Regions from separate parts of the Kitasatospora nipponensis genome, predicted to be linked through region 2. Evidence: riboswitches for the same ligand, from Rfam matches in the RefSeq annotation. Region 2 holds a riboswitch; the other holds the start of a gene.
The links. Region 2 has a riboswitch for guanidine ahead of ABD323_RS15525 (CBU_0592 family membrane protein). Riboswitches for the same ligand answer to the same signal wherever they lie in the genome.
Positions count from the first base shown of each region.

Region 1: linked by a shared signal. The riboswitch ahead of ABD323_RS19125 (MBL fold metallo-hydrolase) and the one ahead of ABD323_RS15525 (CBU_0592 family membrane protein) in region 2 are both predicted to bind guanidine.

Region 1 covers NZ_BAAALF010000064.1:26,318-30,165, forward strand. Annotated here, with positions in the region: gene ABD323_RS19120 (PTS transporter subunit EIIC) at 1-1,183, opposite strand, end outside; gene ABD323_RS19125 (MBL fold metallo-hydrolase) at 1,206-2,105, opposite strand; guanidine-III (ykkC-III) riboswitch at 2,117-2,184, opposite strand; gene ABD323_RS19130 (hypothetical protein) at 2,226-2,510, opposite strand; gene ABD323_RS19135 (DUF6445 family protein) at 2,916-3,614, shown strand; tRNA gene ABD323_RS19140 (tRNA-Met) at 3,707-3,780, opposite strand.
Region 2 covers NZ_BAAALF010000045.1:44,254-48,101, reverse strand. Annotated here, with positions in the region: gene aroB (3-dehydroquinate synthase) at 1-499, opposite strand, end outside; gene ABD323_RS15535 (shikimate kinase) at 496-1,029, opposite strand; gene aroC (chorismate synthase) at 1,026-2,210, opposite strand; guanidine-III (ykkC-III) riboswitch at 2,410-2,474, shown strand; gene ABD323_RS15525 (CBU_0592 family membrane protein) at 2,495-2,746, shown strand; gene ABD323_RS15520 (shikimate dehydrogenase) at 2,784-3,608, opposite strand; gene mltG (endolytic transglycosylase MltG) at 3,644-3,848, opposite strand, start outside.

The DNA of each region.
Region 1 (3,848 bases), on a different contig from region 2:
GCGAGACGCCGTAGATCAACGGCTCGCCGATGCCCATCAGGCCCGCCGGCAGCGCGGACCGGATGGTGGCGCGGATCGACTCGTCGTGGCGCAGCCGCAGGTAGACCGCCAGCGCGCAGCCGACCTGGCCGGCCCCGGCCATCGCCAGCATCGGCAGCAGCGGGGTGGCGCCCTGCTGCTCGATCAGCGTGGTGTGGATCGGGATCAGCGCCTGGTGCAGGCCCAGCATCACCAGTGGCAGGAAGAGTCCGCCCAGCACCAGCCCGGCGAGCACGCCGCCGTGCGCGAGCAGCCAGGTGGTCGCCCGGCCGATCCCGGCGGAGACCTCGCCGGCCGCGTACATCAGGCAGAAGAGCGTGACCAGGCCGGTCACCAGCACCGTCAGGGTGGGGGTGACCAGCACGTCCAGGGCCGGCGGGAGCCGGCGGCGACAGGTCCTCTCGACCCGGACCGCGAGCAGTGCCGCGGCCAGCGCGCCCAGGACACCGCCCTGCCCGGGGGAGAGCGGCTGCCCGAACGCCGAGACGTGCGCGACCCCCGGGTAGACGATCACCGCGGCGACCGCGCCGCCGAGGATCGGGGTGCCGCCGAACTCCTTGGCGGTGTTGTAGCCGACGAAGACCGAGATCAGCGACAGGAAACCGGCCGAGACCGCCCCCAGCGCCGGTACCAGGCCCGGGGCCCGGCCCAGGTTGCCGAGCAGGCCGCCGAGCCCGGCCACGATGCCGCAGCCGACCAGCGCCGGCACCAGCGGGACGAAGACGGCGGCGATCCTGCGCAGGAAGAGCTTGCCGGGGGTCGCGTTGCGCGCCGACCTGGCGGCCCGCAGGGCCGAGCCGCGGGCCGCGAGCGCGTCGGCGCCGGTGTCGGTGTCGGCCAGGGCGGGGGCCGGGTCGGTGTCCGGCGCGGGGTGAGCGGCCCGCTCCTGCTCGACCAGCCGCTCGAACTCCGGCGCCACCCCGCCGACGATGCCCGGACCCAGCACCAGCTGGCAGGTCTCACCCGCGACCACGCCCAGCACCGCCGGCAGCGCCCGCAGCTCGTCGGAGCGCACCAGCGCGTGGTCGCGCAGGCTCAGCCGCAGACGGGTCAGGCAGTGCGCGACCGCGACCACGTTGGCCGCGCCGCCCACCAGCGGCAGGATCGCGGCGGCGGTGGCGCGGTGCTGCGGACCGTCGGTCATCGGGTACCTCCCGCAAGGTGGGTCAGTCGAGCCGGTGGCAGAGGACGAAGTCCGGGTGGACGTGCCGCCCGATCCGCAGGTCGACCGTGCCACCGGCCGCGTCCGCCGCGTCCGCGGCCGCGTCGGCCTCCTCGACGGCCCGCAGGACGGCGCGCAGCCGCTCGGGCGTCAGCTCCAGCGGCGGCTCGTCCGGCTGGTAGGTGGTGCGGATGGGGTAGTCGACGCCCGGGGTGCGGGACATCTCGATGTGGCAGCCCAGCACGTGGCCGACCGGATGCGTCTCGGTGAAGGCGACCAGGCGCGCGAGGGAGGCGCGGAAGGCCGCCCAGTCCTCGATGTAGAGCCGCCCGGGGTAGACGGTGTCGCCGGTGAGCAGGAACCGGGTGGCGGGATCGTAGAAGGTGATCGCGCTGGGGTGGTGGCCAGGCGTGGGCAGGCAGTGCAGGACGCGGCCGCCCAGGTCGAGCAGCGCCTCGCGGTCGTGCGCCGGGCCCAGGCCCAGGAACCGCGAGACGGTCGCCAGGTCGGCCGCCACCACGGTGGTGTCGGGCCGGTCGGTGAACTGCCCGTCGCCCGCCACGTGGTCGCCGTGCGCGTGGCTGTGCAGCACCAGCAACCGGTAGCCGGCCCGCGGGTGGTCCGCCAGCCAGTCGCGGAGCAGCCCGTCCACCGTGGCGCGCAGCGGGAACAGCTCGGGCGAGGCCGTGGCACCGGTGTCGATGAGCACGGCCCGGTCGGCGCCGAAGAGCAGGAAGAGGAACGGTGCCTCGTAGTCGATGGCCATGTTCTGGCGCAGGATGACGGTGTTCTCGTCGTACCAGTGCACCTGGAGGTCGGGGTCGGCATTGTGCTTGGCCGAGGGCGATCCGTGGATCCAGGCCACCTGCAGGGGCTGCGCGACGGGGTGGAGGGGTGCGGACATGACGGCTCCAGCGAGCGTCGTCTTCGCAGGCCGGGTACGGCGCACATCTCGTCCGGGGCAGGCCCGGGCGGACCCCCGGGCCGAATCTAGCAGCCGCCCGCCCCCGCGGGCCCGCGCCGCTCAGGGGAGCCGGGCGCCGCCGCCGGCCTTGACCGCCTCCACGGCGTGCTGGTGCAGGGTGCGGGCGCTGTGCTCGTCGGAGACCGCCTGCGGACTGCCCTGCAGGGTGAACCAGTCCAGCGAGTCGGTGTACTGCACGGTCAGGACGGCCTCGGAGCCGGTCCAGGTGGTGTGCACGGTGAGGTCACCCGCGATGGCGATGCCCTCGACGGTCTGCACCCCGCCCGGTCCCGAGTGCACGTGCTTGGTGGTCCACGCTGCCCAACTGGTCGGTTCTTCAGCCATCGTGCCGCCTCCGCTAGGGATGAGGTGTCGGGTGCCATCCGCCGGTCCGCACCCGCCGCCGGAGCTGCTGCAAGAGATGGCCACCAGTCAAGTGGTAACCGGCGGCAGCGGCAAGTCCGCGCAACCACCCGCCGGTGGGCGTGCCGCCCGCCGGGTGTACGCCATCCGGTCAGTGGCCCGGTGTTCGGTGGCCGGCCCGGTCCGGGCCCCGGCGGGTCGGCCGGGGCCGCCACCTCGGTCGGTCCGCGGTCCACCCGCCCGCCGCCCGGCGGCACCGCTCGGCGCTCCCAACGCCCCGGCGGCCGAGAGTGATTGCCCGCAGAACGGGACAAGTCCGCCGGACCGGACAGAGATTGACCGATTCACGACAGCGCAGGGCCGGAACTGGCCGGTATGGTCTCCTCCATGCCGCCCATGCCTCCCCGGTCCCCGCGCCCGTCGCGGCCCGCGACCCTCCCCGTGCTGCCCTACCGCAAGCCCACGCTCGGTCGGGACTACTGGGTCTTCGACGACGTCCTGCCGGCCGTGGACGAGGTCCGCGCCCGCTGCCTGACCAAGGACGACTGGACCCAGGGCTACCCCTACCAGCCCGAGAGCTGGCCCGGCCTGCGCACCATGCCCGGCCTCGAGCCGGCCGAGCTGGCCAGGGTCGAGCAGCTGGTCCGCAAGGCCACCGGCGCGACCAAGCTCTGGCAGGCCACGGCCCCCGGCGGCGCCACGCTCAACCACAACTGCATCCAGGTGGTCGGGGAGGGCGAGTGCGAGGCGCGCCCGCACTCCGACTCCCGGGCGCTGTGCCGCTACGCCGCGGTGCTCTACCTCAACCCGAACGTGGGCAAGGACTTCGGGACCAGCTTCTACCGGCAGAGCCTGCCCGGCGGGGTGCTGGGCGGGAACATGGTCACCGCGCCGCACAACAACCTGGTCGAGGCACTGGGCACCCGGTTCGTGCCGGCGGACTCGTTCACCGAGGACGTCCGGGTCGCGCACCGCTACAACCGGCTGCTGCTCTACAGCGCCAACATGATCCACACCGCCACGGGCTACTGCGGCAGCACCCTGGAGGAGAAGCGGATGACCGCGGTCTTCTTCTGGATGGCCTGAGCGCCGACGGCGCCCTGAGCGGTGCCGCCCGCCGCTGTCGCGGGAGCGGGAAAGCGTGAAGGGCCCGGCGTCTGCCGGGCCCTTCACGATCGTAGCGGGGACAGGATTTGAACCTGCGACCTCTGGGTTATGAGCCCAGCGAGCTACCGAGCTGCTCCACCCCGCGTCGGTTCCTCAACCATACGGCATCCGGAGCGGTGGTCCGTACCGAACAACCGGCGGTCGGCGCGGCGC
Region 2 (3,848 bases):
CGAGCACGCCGACGGGCGGGTGGAAGGCGCCGACCAGGTTCTTGCCCTCGGCGATGTTGATGCCGGTCTTGCCGCCGACCGCCGCGTCCACCATGCCCAGCAGCGTGGTGGGCATCGCGATCCAGCGCACCCCGCGCAGCCAGCTGGCCGCCACGAAGCCCGCCAGGTCGGTGGTGGCGCCGCCGCCCAGGCCCACCACCACGTCGGAGCGGGTGAAGCCGGTCTGGCCCAGCACCGACCAGCAGTAGGCGGCGACCTCGGCGCTCTTGGCCTCCTCCGCGTTCGGCACCTGCAGCGCGATGGCCTGGTAGCCCTCGGCCTCCAGGTCCTCGCGGACGGCCTCGCCGGTGGCCGCCAGCGCCTCCGGGTGGATGATCGCCACCCGGCGGGCCTGGCCGCCGATCAGTCCGCTCAGCTCACCGAGCAGTTGCTGCCCGATCAGCACGTCGTACGGCGCGTGGCCGGCCGATCCGCCGACGTGGATGGTGACGGTGCTCATGCGTGTTCCCATTTCAGTGATTCCAGTACCGCGTCCGCGACCTGCTCCGGGGTGAGTCCCTCGGTGCCGACCACGGCCGTGGCGACCTCCAGGTAGAGCGGGCGGCGCCGCTCCATCAGCTCGCGCCACTGCTGGCGCGGGTTGATCGCGAGCAGCGGGCGCGGGGCGTCCAGGCCGACCCGCTTGACCGCGTCGCCGAGGGCGACCTCCAGGAAGACCACCGTCCGCCCGGCGAGCAGCGCCCGGGTCGGCTCGGCCAGCACGGCGCCGCCGCCGAGCGCGAGCACGCCCCGGTGCTCGGCCAGCGCCTGCGCCACGGCCCGGCACTCGAGCTCGCGGAAGTGCGGCTCGCCGTCCTGGATGAAGATCTCCGGGATCGGCTTGCCGGCCAGTTGCTCGACGTCGGCGTCGGTGTCCCGGAAGCCGGTGCCCAGGCGCTCGGCCAGCAGGCGGCCCACCGTGCTCTTGCCGGCGCCGGGCGGGCCGACCAGGACGAGCGGGAGGTTGCCCGCGCCCTCGTCCCGGCTCATCGGACGATCAGGTTCTCGAGGTAGCCGCGCACGTTGCGGCGGGTCTCGGTGACGTGGTCGCCGCCGAACTTCTCGCTCACCGCGTCGGCCAGCACCAGCGCGACCATCGCCTCGGCGACGATGCCGGCGGCCGGCACCGCGCAGACGTCCGAGCGCTGGTGGTGGGCCTTGGCCGGCTCACCGGTGCGCACGTCGACGGTCTGCAGCGCGCGCGGCACGGTGGCGATCGGCTTCATGGCCGCCCGCACCCGCAGCAGCTCTCCGGTGGACAGGCCGCCCTCGGTGCCGCCGGAGCGCCCGGAGGTGCGCCGGATGCCCTCGGGGCTCGGCACGATCTCGTCGTGCGCCTTCGAGCCGGGGACCCGGGCCAGCTCGAAGCCGTCGCCGACCTCGACGCCCTTGATCGCCTGGATGCCCATCAGCGCGGCCGCCAGGCGCGCGTCCAGCCGGCGGTCCCAGTGCACGTGCGAGCCCAGGCCCACCGGCACGCCGTAGGCGAGCACCTCGACGACGCCGCCGAGCGTGTCGCCGTCCTTGTGCGCCTGGTCGATCTCGGCGACCATCCGCTCGGAGGCGTCCGCGTCCAGGCAGCGCACCGGGTCCGCGTCCAGGCGCGCCTCGTCGCCGGGCTGCGGCAGCACGCCGGCCGGGGCCTTGGCGGCGCCCAGCTCGACCACGTGCGAGACGATCTCGATCCCGCAGGTCTCCTTGAGGAACGAGCGGGCCACCACGCCGAGCGCCACCCGCGCGGCGGTCTCCCGGGCGCTGGCGCGCTCCAGGATCGGGCGGGCCTCGTCGATCGAGTACTTCTGCATGCCGGCCAGGTCGGCGTGGCCGGGACGGGGGCGGGTCAGCGCCTCGTTGCGGGCCAGGCCCGCCAGGATCTGCTCGTCGACCGGGTCGGCCGACATCACCTGCTCCCACTTGGGCCACTCGGTGTTGCCGACCATGACGGCCACCGGGCTGCCCATGCTCAGGCCGTGCCGAACACCGCCGAGGAAGGTCACCTCGTCCTGCTCGAACTTCATCCGGGCTCCGCGGCCGTAGCCCAGCCGGCGCCGCGCCAGCGCGTCCGCCACCATCGCGGTGGTCACGGGCACGCCCGCGGGCAGACCCTCCAGGGTGGCGACCAGGGCGGGGCCGTGCGACTCCCCCGCCGTCAGCCAGCGCAACGTACCCAACGGTGCTCCTTCGTCAGCGGTCCGGTCGCGGCGCTCGCGCCGCGCTCCCGGCCGGGGCTCGATCCAACGGGCGTCGTCATGCGCGCCCGCCTGCGAATCCTTTCACGTCCGCAGGTCACCCCGGGCCGCGGTCCGCGTGGCGGACATCGTGGTGGACACCCCGGGCCCCGCCGTCCACCGCGCGTTCGGGCACAATGGAGGGGACCGCCCACCGGCGGCCACCGGACGAGACGCGCCGTACCCGGACCGACAAGACGACGCAGCCCCGTCAGGAGGGTGCCGGTATGGAGCAGGCCGTCCAGATCCTCGGATCGATCCTCATTCTCATCCCCTTCGCGCTGGCCCAGTGGGGCCGGATCAGTGCGCGCTCGCGGGGGTACCTGGTCCTCAACCTCGCCGGCTCGGCGGTCCTCGCCACCCAGGCCGCGCTCACCGCGCAGTGGGGGTTCCTGCTGCTGGAGGGCGTCTGGGCGGTGGTGTCGCTCATCGGCCTGGTCGCCGTGCTGCGCGGCCGCGAGCCCGCCGCCCAGCACTGACGGCGGCGGCTCGGCGCCCACCGACGGGTCCGGGACCCTAGCGCCCGGCCAACGCCGCCTCGCCCGCCGCCCGCATCGCCGCCAGCGGCCCCGCGGTGACCCCGGTGAACCGCTCGAACTGCAGCACCGCCTGGTGGACCAGCAGGTCCAGACCGCCCAGCACCGGCGCACCGCGCCGCGCGCAGGCCGCGGCCAGCGGGGTCGGCCAGGGGTGGTAGAGCACGTCGAAGAGCGCCCCGGGCGCGTCCGGCAGCGCGGCGGCGAAGGCGTCGGTGGCGCCCACCGGGGTGGTCGAGACGGTCAGCGGGCCGGCCAGCCCCTCGGCGCCGCGCTCCCAGTCGGCGGTGCGGACCGCCACCTGGAGCCGCTCCCCCAGCGCCCGCATCTCGCGGGCCCGCTCGGGCCCGCGCACGTACACGGTGACCTCGCCGGTGCAGATCCGCGCCAGCGCGGCCAGCGCGGAGGAGGCGGTGGCGCCGGCGCCCAGCACGGCCGCCGCCGGGACCTTCTCGATCCCGCGCTCGTGCAGCGCGGCGAGCAGGCCCGGCACGTCGGTGTTGTCGCCGGTGCGCCGCCCGTCGGCCTCCAGGACCAGGGTGTTGACCGCCTCCACCGCCAGCGCGGTGGGGCTCACCTCGTCCAGCAGCGGGATCACCGCGCGCTTGAGCGGCATGGTGAGCGAGCAGCCGGCCCACTGCCGCGGGTCGAGCCCGGCGAGGAAGCCGGGCAGCGCGGCCTCGTCCACCTCGAAGCGGTCGTAGCGCCAGCCCGTCAGCCCGAGCGCCGCGTAGCCGGCCCGGTGCAGCACCGGGGAGAGCGAGTGGGCGATCGGCGAGCCGAGCACGGCAGCCCGGTGTTGCATCGTCACGTCCTTCGGATCGCGCTTCGGGTCGCGCGTCAGGTCTTGCAGGTGCCCTGCTGGTCGTCGAAGCCCTGGCCGTGCGCGGTGCAGTAGTCCTTCACGTCGTTCTTGAAGGCGGCGAAGGTGTTGCTGAAGCGGGTCTCGGTCGGCGACACCGCCACGAAGTAGACCCAGTCGCCGGGCGTGGGCGCGAGCACCGCCTCGATCGCCGCGTCCCCCGGGTTGGAGATCGGCGTGGGC